DNA from 4 places in the Bacillus sp. 1NLA3E genome. Region 4 is predicted to be linked to each of the others. Evidence: predicted binding sites of a transcription regulator. Region 4 holds the regulator's gene; each other region holds the start of a gene.
The links. The regulator Rex, encoded in region 4, represses fermentation and respiration genes when NADH is low (regulators of the CRP and FNR family bind a similar motif). The targets are predictions, from matches to a motif close to TTGTGAAATATTTCACAA.
Positions count from the first base shown of each region.

Region 1: a site for Rex is predicted at 2,763-2,780, ahead of B1NLA3E_RS21150 (anaerobic C4-dicarboxylate transporter family protein). Genes of this name have one in related genera too.
Region 2: a site for Rex is predicted at 2,076-2,093, ahead of B1NLA3E_RS21060 (anion permease). Genes of this name have one in related genera too.
Region 3: a site for Rex is predicted at 1,864-1,881, ahead of B1NLA3E_RS11030 (TIGR04190 family B12-binding domain/radical SAM domain protein). Genes of this name have one in related genera too.

Region 1 is NC_021171.1:4,410,952-4,415,032, forward strand. It holds gene aspA (aspartate ammonia-lyase) at 1-1,227, opposite strand, end outside; gene B1NLA3E_RS21150 (anaerobic C4-dicarboxylate transporter family protein) at 1,325-2,638, opposite strand; gene B1NLA3E_RS21160 (sensor histidine kinase) at 3,124-4,081, shown strand, end outside.
Region 2 is NC_021171.1:4,391,365-4,395,445, forward strand. It holds gene B1NLA3E_RS21055 (fumarate hydratase) at 1-459, opposite strand, end outside; gene B1NLA3E_RS21060 (anion permease) at 550-2,025, opposite strand; gene B1NLA3E_RS21065 (response regulator) at 2,608-3,324, opposite strand; gene dcuS (DcuS/MalK family sensor histidine kinase) at 3,324-4,081, opposite strand, start outside.
Region 3 is NC_021171.1:2,303,271-2,307,351, forward strand. It holds gene B1NLA3E_RS11030 (TIGR04190 family B12-binding domain/radical SAM domain protein) at 21-1,808, opposite strand; gene B1NLA3E_RS11035 (hypothetical protein) at 2,147-4,081, shown strand, end outside.
Region 4 is NC_021171.1:226,387-230,467, reverse strand. It holds gene B1NLA3E_RS01245 (PucR family transcriptional regulator) at 206-1,657, opposite strand; gene B1NLA3E_RS01240 (redox-sensing transcriptional repressor Rex) at 2,295-2,948, opposite strand; gene moaC (cyclic pyranopterin monophosphate synthase MoaC) at 2,974-3,468, opposite strand; gene B1NLA3E_RS01230 (ABC-F family ATP-binding cassette domain-containing protein) at 3,613-4,081, shown strand, end outside.

The DNA of each region.
Region 1 (4,081 bases), 630 kb from region 4:
AATCACACCGACACTATTATTCACGTACGCTGCCATTCTTTCTTCATTGGCAGTAATGCCACTTAAACAATGCTCGCGGAATACATTGAACACATTGGTCATGACTTTGATAGATTGCAACAAATTGAAAACAATAACTGGCTCCATTACATTCAACTCGAACTGGCCCGCTTCAGACGCCATGCTGATTGTCAAATCGTTACCGACTACTTGGAATGCACTCTGGTTCAGCACTTCTGCCATAACCGGGTTCACTTTACCTGGCATAATCGAAGAACCAGGCTGGCGAGCAGGTAGATTAATTTCACCAAATCCGCAGCGTGGGCCTGAAGTCATCATCCGTAAGTCATTTGCCATTTTAGACATGTTCAGCATACAAATCTTTAATGCCGCTGATACTTCAATATAGCAATCTGTGTTTTGCGTGCCATCGATTAGATTTTCCGAACCTTTAAGTGGGTAACCGCTGAACTCTGCTAGATAGCTAACCGCTTTTTTGATATATTCTGGGTCAGCGTTTAAGCCTGTTCCCACCGCGGTTGCTCCCATATTCACTTCATATAAATGTTCACGAGTTGCAGTAATCCGCTGAATATCTCTTCTTAACACACGTGCATACGCCTCAAACTCTTGACCAAGTCGGATAGGAACAGCATCCTGTAAATGAGTCCGGCCCATTTTGATGATTCCATCAAATTCACTCGCTTTGTTCATGAACTCATCATGCAATTCACCCATAACCTCAAGTAATCCGTCTAAGGTCGCTAATGTTGATAAGTGGATCGCTGTCGGGAAGGAATCATTTGTAGACTGGGCCATGTTAACATGAGAATTTGGGCTGATTACTTTGTAGTTACCCTTCTGTTCACCGATTAATTCAAGAGCGCGGTTGGCGATGACTTCATTCGCATTCATGTTAATCGATGTACCGGCCCCCCCCTGAATTGGGTCGACAATGAACTGATCATGCAGGCCACCCTCAATTACTTCTTGCGATGCCGCAGCAATAGCGGTAGCAACTTTACGATCAAGCTGTCCAATATCCGCATTAGCAAGTGCCGCTGCTTTTTTCACTATCCCCATCGCGATAATTAATGCTTCATCAATCCGGTATCCCGTGATAGGAAAGTTCTCAGTTGCACGCATCGTTTGGACTCCAAAATAAGCATTTACAGGAACTTCCTTCTCACCTAAAAAATCTTTTTCGATCCGGAATAATTCTCTCATTACAGTCATCTCCAATTTTTTTGTGGTGGGCAGCTGTCTGCTGCCCCTGTTCTTTTTTTAAGGCTGTGTTAATAAACCTAATTTATTGCCAACGCCTTTAAAGGACGATCATACTCATTAAAATACCGATCGCAACTCCACCGACAGAAGCTATTAAGCCTGGAACCATGAAGCTGTGATTCAAAATGTATTTTCCGATTCTCGTTGTACCGGTGCGGTCAAAGTTTATTGCGGCAACAACCGTCGGATAGTTCGGGATAAAGAAATATCCGTTTACAGCTGGGAACATCGCGATTAGTAATGCTGGGTTAATCCCAAGCGTTATTCCAAGCGGCATAAGAGTTCGAACCGTTGCAGCCTGGCTGTAAAGTAGGATTGACAAGCCAAACAATGCAAGAGCAAACAACCATGGTGCTGCAGTAACTAAATCTGAAATTGATCCTGAAATAAGGGCCATATTACCTTGGAAGAAGGTATCTCCCATCCAAGCGATACCGAAGATGGCAACAACAGCAGTCGCACCAGCTTTAAACACACTGCCCGAGACAATTTCTTCTACTTTTGGTTTACAGAAAATAAGGATTAAAGCAGAAATGGTAAGCATGACGATTTCGATTGCAGCCGGCATACTCATCCGTGTAAATACACCCTCGATATCCCAGCCTGGACGCAATTGTTCAAAAGAACCAAGGACAACAACAAGCACAGCCGCCATCAAGAAAAATATTACTGATAACTTGGCTCCAGAATTCGGGTTATACGCTTTCTTGTCCTTTTTAATCGGAGCAAGACCAGCTTCGAGACGTTTTAAATAATCAGGATCCATGTTAAGCTCTTTACCTGTTTTGCTAGAAACAAAAGCAGCAATCATACAGGCGATGAATGTTGACGGAACACAAATTAGCATGATTTGCATAAGACTAATGTTAAAATCAGACAATAAAGCCAACAACGCTACAGTTGCTGCGGATATGGGACTTGCCGTAATCGCTTGTTGTGATGCAATAACTGCAATTGACATCGGGCGTTCAGGTCGTATTCCTGTTTCCCGAGCAACCTCAGCGATAACTGGAAGGACCGAATACGCAACGTGTCCAGTACCGGCACAGAAAGTAAAGAGATACGTAACAACTGGTGCAATATACGTAATATACTTAGGATGTTTTCGAAGTGCTTTTTCTGCAAGAAAGACAAGATATTCCATGCCCCCTGCTGCTTGAAGCGCTCCCGCTGCCGTAATGACGGCGAGAATCATCAGCATAACATCGATTGGTGCAGAAGTTGGCTGAAGCCCGAAACCAAATACCAGAATGGCGAGTCCGACTCCGCCCATTACCCCGAGGCCAACACCGCCAAGACGTGCACCGATAAAGATACAGGTCAGTACGATAAGAAATTGAATCCAAAACATGTTGTTTCCTCCAGACAAGAAATTTTTATAAATACTAAGAAGTGCAGTAAACGATTTTCAGTTGTGACCAGTCACGGTTGCCCATTAAAATGAACGACCTGTCACCTTCCTTCTTTTTGAATGTTTGTGTTTTATTTCACAAAAAGTTTATAAAGAAAACTCCAGCTTACCCTCTAGGTAAACTAAAGCAACAGAGACAAATAATCTTCTTTTGGGAAAGGGGATTTAAGTCTCTTTTGCTTAAGAAGAGAATAACAGTCGCCCTACTAAAAACTACAAGAACCGACAGAGTCCGATTTGAACTTAATAAATTTGTCATAATTATATGTTGGGAATTTACACAAATCCCGTACAATGTTATTGTCAGGGACAAGCTAATTTTCATACAACACCCTTTAAGAAGTACGTAATAACGTATCTTCTTTTATAAGGGCCATGTAAATATAGTTTTTTCGACATCACAAAATGTGTAGGAAGTGGCATAAATGAAGAAAAGACTGTTAGTCTATTTAACGATGATGATTGTAGTGCCGCTTGCGGGTGAAATGAAGTTTTTCCCAATCCAAGAAGACGTGAGGGTTAGCCTTGGTACACCGGTCTTCTTCTTTATTTTATTATTGTCACGAGAAATCCAACCAATCGTTTCCGGCATTCTAGTCGGAATATCCGTGGTATCATTTCGAATTTTTCTAGGAATACATAGTGGAGACATGCTTTTGGAGGAAGCTTTTGGCGCTAACTTTCCAGTTTTCTTCTATTATGTAACGTTTGCATCGCTGTTTTACTTATTTAATATTAAAAAGATGTCTGACAATCCCTTGCTTATCGGTGTGCTTGGGGTCATAATTGAAATCTTTGCTAGCATGATCGAAATCGGTTTACGATCGTTTTACTCCCATGTTCCAATTGCACTGGACACTCTTGTTATTATCGGGGGGATAGCGATTATCCGGAGTTTCTTCGTTTTAGGATTCTTCAACATATTTATGATTCGCGAAGCACGCCTAGCTGAAGAAGAACAGCGGAAACAAAATGAACAAATGCTTGTCCTCATTTCAAACCTTTATATAGAAATGGTTCAACTAAAAAAAACAATGAAAAATACCGAGCAGTTGACAATTGCTGGCTACAAACTTTACCGTGATTTAAGGGAGGTCGGGCATAATACTTTTTCCAAGACTGCCCTCAAACTTGCCTTTGAAATGCACGAAATAAAAAAAGATAATCAACGAATTTATGCAGGGCTTTCCAAGCTAATGACCAAGGAAAACCTTAGCGATTACATGTCAATTAGTGAAATTATTCACGTAATCCGCACCGGTAATGAGCGGTATTCAGATTTGCTAGGAAAGAATATTCTTTTTATAAGCAACATTTCCGGGCAGCATCCGTTATATCACACGTTCATCCTTCTTTCTGTGATTAATAATCTTGTTTCAAATG
Region 2 (4,081 bases), 650 kb from region 4:
CATATTTTCACTGCCTGCCCCTTTAGGCAGTACTTGGATATTTAGCTTGTCACCTGGGACAATTTCCATATGAATGACAGCCGGAGTATTGTCGCCAGTATTTTTTCTATCTAAAACAGGATCAGAAACAACTGATTTCCGTAAATAACCCTCTTCATAACCTTGTCGAACACCTTCATTGATTGCGTCAGTGAAATCGCCATCGACGATTCGGACGTCTTGACCTACTTCTACTAAAATAACTGTCATTCCCGTGTCTTGACACATTGGAGCATGCTCAGCACGAGCAAGTTTTACATTTTTTAGAATTTTCTCTAAACTATATTTACCAAACTCTGATTCTTCTTTTTCTAAGCCCGCTGCAATCAGATTTTCAACATCCTCTGGTAGATCGCAAGCTGCTTTCATACAAAGATTTTTTACCGTTTCCGTAATTAATTTTGCTGATATTTCCCGCATTAGATTGTTCCTCCTACTTTAGTTGGTAGCCAAACGCTTGATGGTTTAGCTACCTAGTTTTATTTTTCCAAAAGCAAAGGGTCTATGTTTTTACCAAAGTCCAAGAACTTTCCACCATACGCCGCCGACACCGATCCAAACGATGATATGGATAATCGAAATAAGGAAACCGAGCGACCACCATTTGTTTTGTGTAACATAGCCGCTTCCGAAGAAAACTGGTGCTGGTCCGCAGCCATAATGTGTCATACAACCAAATAGATTGCTGAAGAATGCTAGGATTAAAGCTGATACTAAAGGTGGTGCTCCAGCCGCGATCACAACTGTTAGGAAAGCGGCATACATGGCACTAACATGTGCTGTACTGCTTGCAAAGAAATAGTGAGAGTAAAAGTAAACAACTGAAAGGATAACCAATGCCCAAATCCACGACATTCCACTAACTGCGCCCTTCATTGTTTCACTAAACCAAGGAATCATTCCTAACTCATTTAAGAAGGTAGCCATCATGACTAACACTGCGAACCATACTAATGTGTCCCATGCTCCTTCTTCCTTCTTAATGTCGTTCCATGATAATACTTGAGTTAATAACAAAACTCCTAATCCGATAAACGCTGTCGTTGTAGCATTGATATTTAAGCTTGTTCCAAAAATCCACAAAGCCAAAATCAATAGAAATACGCCAATCATGTACCATTCTTGCTTTTTTAGTGAGCCCATTTCTTTTAGCTTTTTAGCTGCCATTGCCGGTGCTTCAGGTGTTTCCTTAATTTCTGGAGGATATAATTTATAGATGACATAAGGAATTAGGATTAAACTAATTAATCCGGGTACGATTGCAGCTGTTGCCCAACCCATCCACGAAATTGTTTTTCCGGTTAAATCATGTGTAATTTGAGCTGCTAAAGGATTAGCGGCCATCGCTGTTAAAAACATCGCCGACGTAATCATGTCGCCCTGGAAAGCAACCTTTGTTAAGAAGGCTCCAACTTTTCTTTCTGTTCCATCGCCAACGCGTGATCCAAACGTTTCAGACAGTGAGCGAATAATTGGAAGGATAATTCCACCTGCACGAGCTGTATTCGAAGGCATTGCAGGTGATAAAAGCAAATCACTTACAAGCAAGGAGTACGATAATCCAAGTGTTTTCTTACCAAACATTTTTACGAACATATAAGCAACGCGCGAACCTAAACCTGTTTTGATAAAACCGCGCGAGATAAAAAAGGCAATAACGATTAACCAAATGGTTGAATTTTGAAAGCCAGTTAACGCCTGATCAATCGTCAATGTTTGCGTAAGCACCGTTGCCGTTAAGGCTAGGATTGCTACACTCCCCATTGGCATTGGCTTGCTAACTAATCCAACAATTGTTGCTACGAAAATAGCGAATAAGTGCCATGCTTGTACATCTAAGCCTGCAGGTGGTGTAATCATCCATAGAGCCACACCTACGATTATAGTAATGAGTAATGGTAATAATTTAACTTCACTTAAACCTTTAGGGTTGGTACCAACTTTAACCTTGGGTATTTGTTTTAGCTTTATAGCTGGAACAGACATATTTTTCACTCCCTTTATTTTTCCTTCACTTGTTCACAAAACTTTCACATTTGTGAGCATATTCACAAACTCTCTTTTTAAAATAGCTACTAATTTTCATTAGAAGCCCTCTTGTACCATTTCACTTTTCTAACGTACCTTTTCATTTTCATCAATTTAATTTGGTTATTTTTAAGTGTTAAAAATCCCCCCATTGAAAGGTAATTTACTTTTCGAGAAATGTTTATCTCGCTCTATTGAATGGTACTGAATATAAGGATTTCTTAATAGTTTATGAAAATATATAAAGAGTTTTGTAACTTTAGAAAGTAGGAGAGTCTTTTTTGCAAAAAAAACAAAAGCGTAAGCGCCCGGTTAGCGACGTATGGACTGGAGCACACCGACTGAGATAAAGGAAACACGAAGAGCGAGAGTGATTCTATGTTGACTTATCGTAGGGAGGTGGGTGAAGTCCACTAGGCGCTGGGCGCTGGAGCTGGACGAGTCCAACCTAGTTAACGTTACCCACAGTGCTGAAATCTATAATTTTGTAAAAAATAAAAAAAAGGATAGGAGATTTGGCTCTCCTACCCTTGTAAACTTTTATCCGTTCAAATATTTATTCATTAATTGGTGATCTAGATTGGCTATCCGGTGCTTAAAAATAGGTCTGCCAACCGCCCCGTAAACCACTTCCGTGTCAATAATCGTAATATCAGCTAAAAAGAACAGGTATTTTCTCATCGACACCCTGGAAATTCCGACTTGCTTTGCCATTTCGTCGGTTGAAAATACTTCAGCCCCGTTCTCTAGGATTTTTTCCCAAATTAACCGCAAGGTGTTTCTCGTCAGCCCCTTTGGAAGTTCAAAGCTTATAACACTTTGCTGGTCCTTGTGAAGGAGTAAATGGTCTAGTTCTTCCTGACTAAGCTTTTCCTGTTCGTCAAAAAAGCTCTGTTCTTCTTTATATGAGTTAAGCGCCGTCTGAAATCGTTCAAATTCAAATGGTTTAATTAAATAATCGACCGCTCCAAACCGCAGCCCTTTTTGAATACTTTCCTTATCACATGCCGCTGAAATAATAATCACATCAATCCCTTGACCTAGCCACCTGATTTTCGATAACAGACTCCAGCCGTCCTCGCCTGGCATATATATATCTAACAAAATTAGATCAACTTGATCCTTTTCAATAATCGGAAGGGCCTCATCAACGGTCGATACAGCCGCAACCAACTGAAAACCGTTCATTTTTCCAAGATAACTTGTATTAATCTTAGCTACCATCGGGTCGTCTTCAACAATGACTGTACGAATCATCATGAATCACTCCTGTTTTCATATGGAATTTTCACATTAATCTTTGTGCCAAATCCTTCTTGTGAGCAAAAATCGATCGTGCCATTAAGCTCTGCTACACTGTGCATGACGAGGTATAAACCGTAGCCTCGATCAACCCCTTTAGTAGAGAACCCTTTTTCAAATATACTATTTTTCATCTCAGGGCTCATACCGGTGCCTGTATCCGTTACTGTAATGGATATTTGCCCAACTGGTTTCGGCAAAATCTCCACCGCAACCTTCTTTTCCTCGGAGTTCTGCACCGCATCAATCGCGTTATCAATCAGGTTACCGAGGATGGTAATCATTCCTTTAATTACTTCTTGATCATTTGGTGTAGGTAAATAGCATTCGTCCGCAAACTTCAGTTCTGCTCCTTTTTCCCTTGCATAGCTTACCTTTCCTAAAAGAAAGCCTGATAGGACAGGATCTTTGAAGTGACTGGTGAAAAAGCCAGCTTCGGATTCACTTGTATCTTTTAAACCCCTCACATAATCTAGTAACTGATCATAAAATTCCAGTTGAACCATACCAAGAATAACATGAAGCTTATTCATAAATTCATGCGTTTGAGAACGCAAAGCCTCAGCATACAAACGAACTCCAGTGAGCTGCTCAGCCATAATCTTCATTTCAGTCTTATCGCGAAAAGTCGCTACTGCTCCAACAATTTGTCTATTCACTAGGATTGGCACGATATTAGCAACCAACACGAGGCCGTTGATGGAATATTCTT
Region 3 (4,081 bases), 2.1 Mb from region 4:
ACGTGTGATTTTTTTGTTGTTTAGTTATCCAGTTTTACTTGAGTGCGGGTTTTGAACGATAACTGCTTCTTCAGAGTTACGGCAATATCCTCTAAAAGAAGCTCCATTCCAACCAATGTAAGTGAGAAGAAGTTAGCATAGTGTTTTTTAACTTCCCATTTTAGCTCGTTTTCTCCACAAATACTGTATTCATTTACTTCTTGAATTTCTTTTTTTATTTTAGCAAGCGCAAGTGTTTTTTCTGCTTCTGGTAAAGTGATAATCTGATCAATTTTCTCGATATAATGAATAGAGGCGAGAATTTTCCCTTTAACATCTTCATAAGTTTCCAAGTCAATCAGCTTGTACTTTAGCTTAAACTCATTAAGAAGCTGAGCAGATTCATAAGTAGAGTTAACAATGTCATCTCTTGTCATTTTGGTCGTTTCATAGCTTAACATATATTTCCAAGAAGGGGCTTTAATGGCCTCACGGTGATCTTCAAGTGTGTTACAGAATTTTTTGTAACCGTAAAGGTCAGGGTTTTCAAATGCCGGGCTAGCAGGATCTAAGAAAGGTGCTAACGGAGCAATAAAATAAGATAAGCGGCGATCTTGATTGCATGCTTGGTGGATTTCTTCACAGAAGTCCACGTTTTTCAAAGCACTTGCATAATCTTGGTCTGGAATTCCCACCATGAAAAATAGGTCGATTTTTGCACAGCCATGGTTTAAGGCATAATTTAAAGTGTCAATAACTTTTTGATTAGTGCATCGGAACTTCCCGTTGAACCGTCTAATTCCCTCATCATGTGTCTCCAAAGTAAGTTCCATGCTATATTTTGGAACAGCATCTTCAATTTTTTTGAAAAATTCCTCATCAGCATATTGAAACAATTCGAACACTAGCTCATTCTTTAAGTTGATTTTCTTTAATCGACCTAAGAAGTCATCGACAAATTCCTTCCCACCTTGACGAATATCATGGAGGATAAAAATTGGTGCACGACTGAATCTTTGAATAAATAGGATATCCTCAACCAATTTTTCTGGTGATCTTAATGCAAGACCAGGACGATTACAGTTTTGCTCATAAGACATTTTAGAGCCACCACAAATGAGACAGCCTTGTGTACAACCACGTGCTGTTAAGATAGCTGTATTAGGGTATTGCAACCAACCGTTATACGGAAGGGGATCCTTATAGTTAAAGTATTTAAATACAGATTTTATTGAATAGCGGTATCCTGGAACATCAAATTCATCCAAACTGTCTGGAACGTATGATAAGGGGTTACTAATCACTTCTTTATTGTTTTTCCAAGTTAAATTTGGGATATCTGAAAAATTCTTTTTACCATACTTAATCTCTTCGATTAACATGAGCATTAATTTTTCAGTTGAATCGCCGCGCATTACAAAATCGATAAATGGATATTCCAATAATTCTTGGTGATAGTAAGTGGCTGACAACCCACCAAAAATCATGGGTACATCCGGATGAATTTTTTTCACTATTTTAGCTAACTCAATACTACCATGAGCGTGTGGTAGCCAATGGAGATCTATTCCAAATGCTGTAGCATTAATACTTTTTATTTTTTTCTCAACATCGAACGATGGATTCATTAACATTCGGTTGGCGATGTTAACAATTTTCACTCGCAATCCATGTCTTTCTAAATAGTCAGCAATACTGGTCAATCCAATTGGATACATTTCGAAAACGGGAGAAGATGGTACCACATCACTGATTGGACCAGCTAATAAAGAATTTTCTCGAAAATCATAAACACTTGGAGCATGCAGGAGGACTAGGTCGTATTTCAATTTATCGTCACCTCATGTGAAATTTCAATTGTACTATTGATAATTATATATATATTAGTGAACTTACTCACATCTACTACGTTTTCATACTAGCTAATAATTTCATTTAAATCTATAAATCTGAAATTGTTTCATCAAACGTTCGAAAAGGTATTTCAAAATATTGTCGAAATCAGAAAAACACTGTGACAATAGGCAAAAAACCTATTTGAAGGCGGAAAATGGTCGTTCTATTGGCAGATAATATTGAATATTATTTTAAAAAGGTGTAAAATTACACTATACATAAAATCCGAACTAAGCAATTAGGAATTATTGTATATAGGGGGGGAGAAACAGTGGAAAACGACTCAAAAGATGATCGAAAAAAGATATTTATATCAGAGTTGAATTTATTAGCCAAAGAAGACTACATCACCAGTAACCAATTCAATGTGATTGCTAAAGCTCACCACCAATATTATTATGATCTAGGATTAGAGAGGAACGAACAGAAGGAACCAATCAAGCAGGTAATCAAAGATAAAAAGCCTGTGGTTGTAACAACACCCAAGCCAAAAATTGAAAAAAAGAAACTTACTGCAGATCAAATGCGAGAAAGAAACATAACCTGGTTATTGAATTTAGGCGTTATTTTGTTGTTAATTGGCGGTTTATTTGTCGCTACTAGTAATTGGGAATCGATGTCAAACCTGATGAAAAGTAGTTCAGTTGGGCTGGTTTCTTTATTATTTTTCGGCATCGCCTATTTGTCGAGGAAAGTTTTAAAGATTGAAAAAACAGAACTTGCTTTTGTCGTCCTAGGAAGTTTGTTTCTACCAATCTTTCTTTTATCACTTGGTTGGTTCAAGCTTTTAGGGGAATATTTATCATATACAGGGGAAGGTCGATATATTTTTGGATTTATTAGTGGGTTGCTTGTGGTTCCAGTCTATATCACTTTTGCAAAACGACTAGCTTCCCGCTTATTTGTTTGGTTCTCGTACTTAGCAATAACCGTAACCGTTGCCTTTTTACTCTCAGCTTTTCATTTAGATAAGGATTGGTTTTATTTTGGTATCATGCTCTACAATGTGATCGCTGTGATGTTGTTTCACCGTTTTAAACAAAACGAAGCATTAGCCCTATTCACGAAAGAACTAGTTGCTTTTGCTCAAATACAATTGGTCATTTCTTCCCTACTAACGATGATTTTCTATGATAATCATGTCTTGAACGGCATCAATATTTTAACATCCGCAGCCGTTTATTTAGCGATGGTCTATGTAAGCGGAAAGAAGGAATATCATTTCATTTTTACTGCAATGGTGGTGTACGGTGCTTACCAGCTGATTGAGCATTCTGTTCTGGAGCTATTTGGCCCGGTTCTATACGTTCTAATAGGAATTGGGTTTTTAATCCTTCCTAAGTTTTTAGATGACCGATTTCATTGGAAAAAAATCTTTCAGCTGACAAGTGCCATTGTTTCAGGTTTAGTTTTTTTAGCTATCAGCTTTGATAGCGTTGTCATGAACATGAACAATCCATCCTGGGCACTTTTATTGGCTTATCTACTTTTAGCAGGGCAATTTATTTATTTGGCTATCGAAACAAAATCCCAGTTATTTACCTATTTAAGTCCCGTTTTTTTCATGGCATCCTATTATGAACTGGTCTTAATATTAGACCAATATTTGTATTTTGATAACTTAATTTTTCCAACATTCCTGGTTGGGTTTATCCAATTCATTACCTGCGGTTTTTACATAAAATTTTCACAAATATCGGTTATTAAAAAAAGTTCCAGAGATGTTGGTTTGGCAACAATGTTTTTAGCGCTCTTGCTCGAGCTATTAACCTTCAACTGGCTTGAACTTGGGTTTGTCCTATGCTTGTTAGGTTTTATTCTTTACTTAAGCCACCGTGTTGAGGAACGACCTTTCTACAAAATTTCAGTACCGTGGTTGTTACCTATTTCTCTAGCACTTGCCTTTACTGCTTTTGGAGAGGAAGGAAGATCAACTTGGGCCTTTTTTCATGGACAACTTGGTTTATCAATGAATACCATCCTTGGAAGCTTGATTTCGTTTTTAGCGTATCTTGGCTGGGGGAAAACGAATGAAAAGGCCTTAGCTAAAAATTCATTTTATATGGGCCAGGTATTTTATACATTAGCCTGTTTTTTGGCGTTAGTAACCAATGTTAATGAATTGTGGATGCGCCCCCTCGTATTATGCGGAGGAGTTGGCGTTTATATTGCCTTTTATCGATTTGAAAAGTACAAATGGCTTCCA
Region 4 (4,081 bases):
CTCTTCCTTTTCTCTATATATTTTGTACTACACAAAAATGCTATCATTTTGTAATTTTCGGCAACATATATCATGGTACAGAATTTACATCGTGATCATTTTCACAATTTGTACTTTCATACTATAAAGTTAAATCAAACAAAAATACCCTGCCAGCTTTGTAGCTGGCAGGGTATTTTTGTTTAGCAAGAAGCTTTATATCGAACTAGAAGAAACTTATTTTATTGTTAGTCCGGTGTGCTATAAACTCAAGTCCTTTAAAGGAAATATATAACTGAAAGAATGTTTCGCCATCGTGTAGGTCAATGTTTGTGATTTCTTGAATTTTATTAATGCGGTAAACCAGGGTGTTTCGATGAATATAAAGGATTTCCTTCGTCTTTAATAAAGCTTTTAGGTTAATAATATAATAGTATAGTGTTTTCATAAATTCAGTATGGTTTTCTTTATCGTAGTTTACCAGACAAAATACAGCTGGATGCAAATAATCCGTAATATCGGTAGTCTTGTTGCCCAATTCAAACAATCGGTAAATAGATAGTTGTTGAAAAAAGAAAACTTTTCCCGGCTTTTGTAAAGATAAACCAATATCCAGAGCATCTTTTGCTTGTTGATAATGTCGCTTGATTTGACAGGGATCGTGAAAGCACATACTAAAACCAGCAGCCATATCACAAGCGTTAAGATAAGTGTTGAGCCTCTCCTGCTCCTGACCCGTCAATTCCTGATTTTCATTATTATGATGGATCAATACAATATGATCTGTGTATACGGCAAAAATACTGTTTTTAAAAATCTTTCCTAGTTCCTTTAATATTGGATGTAATTGCGAGTTTAAATGAGTTGGATTTACTGATTGAATCACAGCCATATAAATATTTTTATTCAATTTCAAATTCAAGGTGCTGATTCGTGCTTCGATAAATTCTCTTTTTTCAATTGAATTTTCCAGCATATCCCTAAGAAAATGCTCATGTAGCATACCCTTGATATTTTTATTAAAGTAGTTGTTTTTCATTTCAAGGGAGATAATCTTGCATATTTTATCAGTCAGAATAAGGTCGCTTTCATCCCAATCAACATATCCTTTCATTACCACTGCATATCCAATGATAACTTTATCCAACATAATGGGCGCATGTATCAGTATGGTATCTTCCGGCAAAGGTTTGTCATGGCCGTAGCACTTCCAAAAATAGGAAGAACCTTTCTCTCGCATCGTATCTAACGCTTTTACCTGAAAAAAAGCTGCCATTGTTTGTTGAATCATCTGCTCATCCTGTCCGGCCATTTTATAAATCTCATTCTCAGGTCTTAAGTTTTGAGAAAAAGCAAGAATTTGAAAACCTAAATCATATATTATAATAGGGTTTCCAAGTAAGGAACAAGCTGTGTCCGCAATGGTTTGCAGATTTCCGGAACATGCAGCGTCTAAAAGCTTTTGAGGAATATAACCTTCATCACTAGATGTGAGGATAATGTTTTGTATCCGCGCATATAACGTATTAACGCTGACCGGCTTCTTAATTAAAATAAGATTGAGCATATCACAAGAAGTCAACTCAGTTGGAATTTCAAGGTCACATAGACACACTAAATTAATAGATGAACAAAACTGCGCTGGGTCTTGGAGTATGAAATCTTTGCAGATATACAAAATGTCATCCTTGAATTCTGACGGGATTTCCTCTATTAAAATGACTGTAGTTACCTTTTCATTTTTCCTGTTATTAATATATAGTTGGGGTTCGAATTCATCAAGCTCACATGAAACTCTGCGCATATTGGTTGTCATATCGGTCACCTCCAAATAAAAGAGCTGTTAACACAAAAAAAGAGGGAATCTCCTCCCTTTCCGCGGACGAACTGCCAAGCCCCCTCGTTCGAGCCTCGCGTGGGGTCATCCCCTTCTTTTTCCGCTGGAATATCGCAAATTCCCTTACAATCAACAAACATCGTTTAACAGACACCCATGCCAATCCCCTCGGCACATCTATAAATAAAAATAACAAAGGAAGTTATCCACAGTTATTTTTTGGGTAGGGCCTATTATTTAAATAAATAGGTCAAATGTGTTGAAAAAACTTAATCAAATACCATTGTATAATTGTCCCATTGAAATAACACAAAGAATAAAAGAATATATCATGACAAAATGCAAAAGTTTTATAGTGAATTCGTATGCAAGGGAAAATTGGAAATTCCCCATATAAAAAACCTGTATAGAATAAATTCTACACAGGTTTGAAAATCATATTAGTTTATCAACGGCCCTCTATGGGTACATTTTTTCCTTATTCCTCTTCTACCTTTGGATAGTGCTTTAAGAAATACACAAGTGATTGTAATTCTACGGCCAAATCAATATGATGAACACGAATGTCCGAAGGAACATTCAATCGTGCTGGCGTAAAATTTAGAATTCCTTTAATAGGACCACTGGTTAACCGATCAGTTGTCGCTTGCGCTACTGGAGCTGGAATCGTCAGAATCGCCACATGAATATTCTCTTCTTTGATTTTTTTCTCTAAATCATCCATATGAGCAACAGGAACATCAAGAATACTTGTTCCAACCTTTGCTGGGTCTACATCAAATGCAATGGCGATCTTCGTATTATTATTTTTTAAAAAATTATAATTTAATAAAGCTGTGCCTAGATTACCTACACCAATTAAAGCTACTTTTGTCAATTCATCCTGATCAAGCGTTTTCCGAAAAAAAGTTAACAGGTAATTCACATTGTAACCGTAGCCCTTTTTCCCTAACGCACCAAAATAAGAGAAGTCTCTGCGTATCGTCGCAGAATCTACTTTGACTGCCTCGCTTAGTTCTGCAGATGAAACGCGCTGTTTTCCGGATGTATGTAAATTTTTTAAGAAACGATAATACAGTGGTAATCTTTTTGCAGTGGCCTGTGGTATTTTGGATGAACCCTCATTTGCCATAACAACTCTCCTCTCCAATATAAAATTATTTCACACGGTTTTCTCTATGAAAATCTCCGCTTTTCCCACCTGTTTTTTCAACTAAAAACGTTTTTCCAATTACCATACCTTTATCGACTGCCTTACACATATCGTAAACCGTTAAAGCACAAACCGAGGCTGCTGTTAACGCTTCCATTTCCACACCTGTATTTCCTTTTGTTTTAACCTTTGCTGAAATGTGCAAAATATAGTCATTATTTTCTTTTCCCCATGAAAAAGAAATATCTACACCATTTAAGGGAATCGGGTGACACATTGGAATAATATCCCAAGTTTTTTTACATGCCATTACTGCTGCAACTTGTGCAACTGCTAGGACATCCCCTTTTTTCATTTCATTATTGGTTATTTTTTCATAAATATCACAGCTAACAGTAATACTTGAATAAGCGAGAGCTGTTCTAATTGTTTCAGGTTTACTGCTAACATCGACCATTTTAGCACGGCCTTCTTCATTAAAATGCGTAAATTCTCCCATATGTACACACCTTTCTAACAAAATCATACACTATTTTTCCAAACATGTATGTATCAACTTGTATTTTCCTTCACAAGATTGGAGTTATTGCTGATATGATAGGAATACGATAAACTTACTCTATCGCAATAGAGGTGAAAAACAATGATATTATTACAAGTAAACCAATTAAATAAATATTATGGTGCAGATCTTATTTTATCTAATATTAAACTAGAAGTACAAACTCGAGATAGAATTGCCTTAGTCGGCCGTAACGGTGCTGGAAAATCTACTCTGCTAAAAATCATTGCTGGGCAGATGTCCTTTGATTCTGGAGAAATCATGAAACCAAAGGAAGTTACGATTGGGTATTTAGCACAAAATACAGGGCTGGAATCAAGCCTTTCCATTTGGGAAGAAATGCTTACGGTTTTTGCTGGATTACGAATTCTTGAACAAAAGCTTCGACAATATGAAGAACAAATGTCTGATCCAGCAATATTAAAAGAAACAAGCACTTACGAAAAATTATTAAAGGATTATGACCTCTTGCAGGTTCAATTTAAAGACCTTGGAGGGTACCAATACGAGGCCGATATTCGTTCCGTTCTTCACGGTTTAAATTTTCATA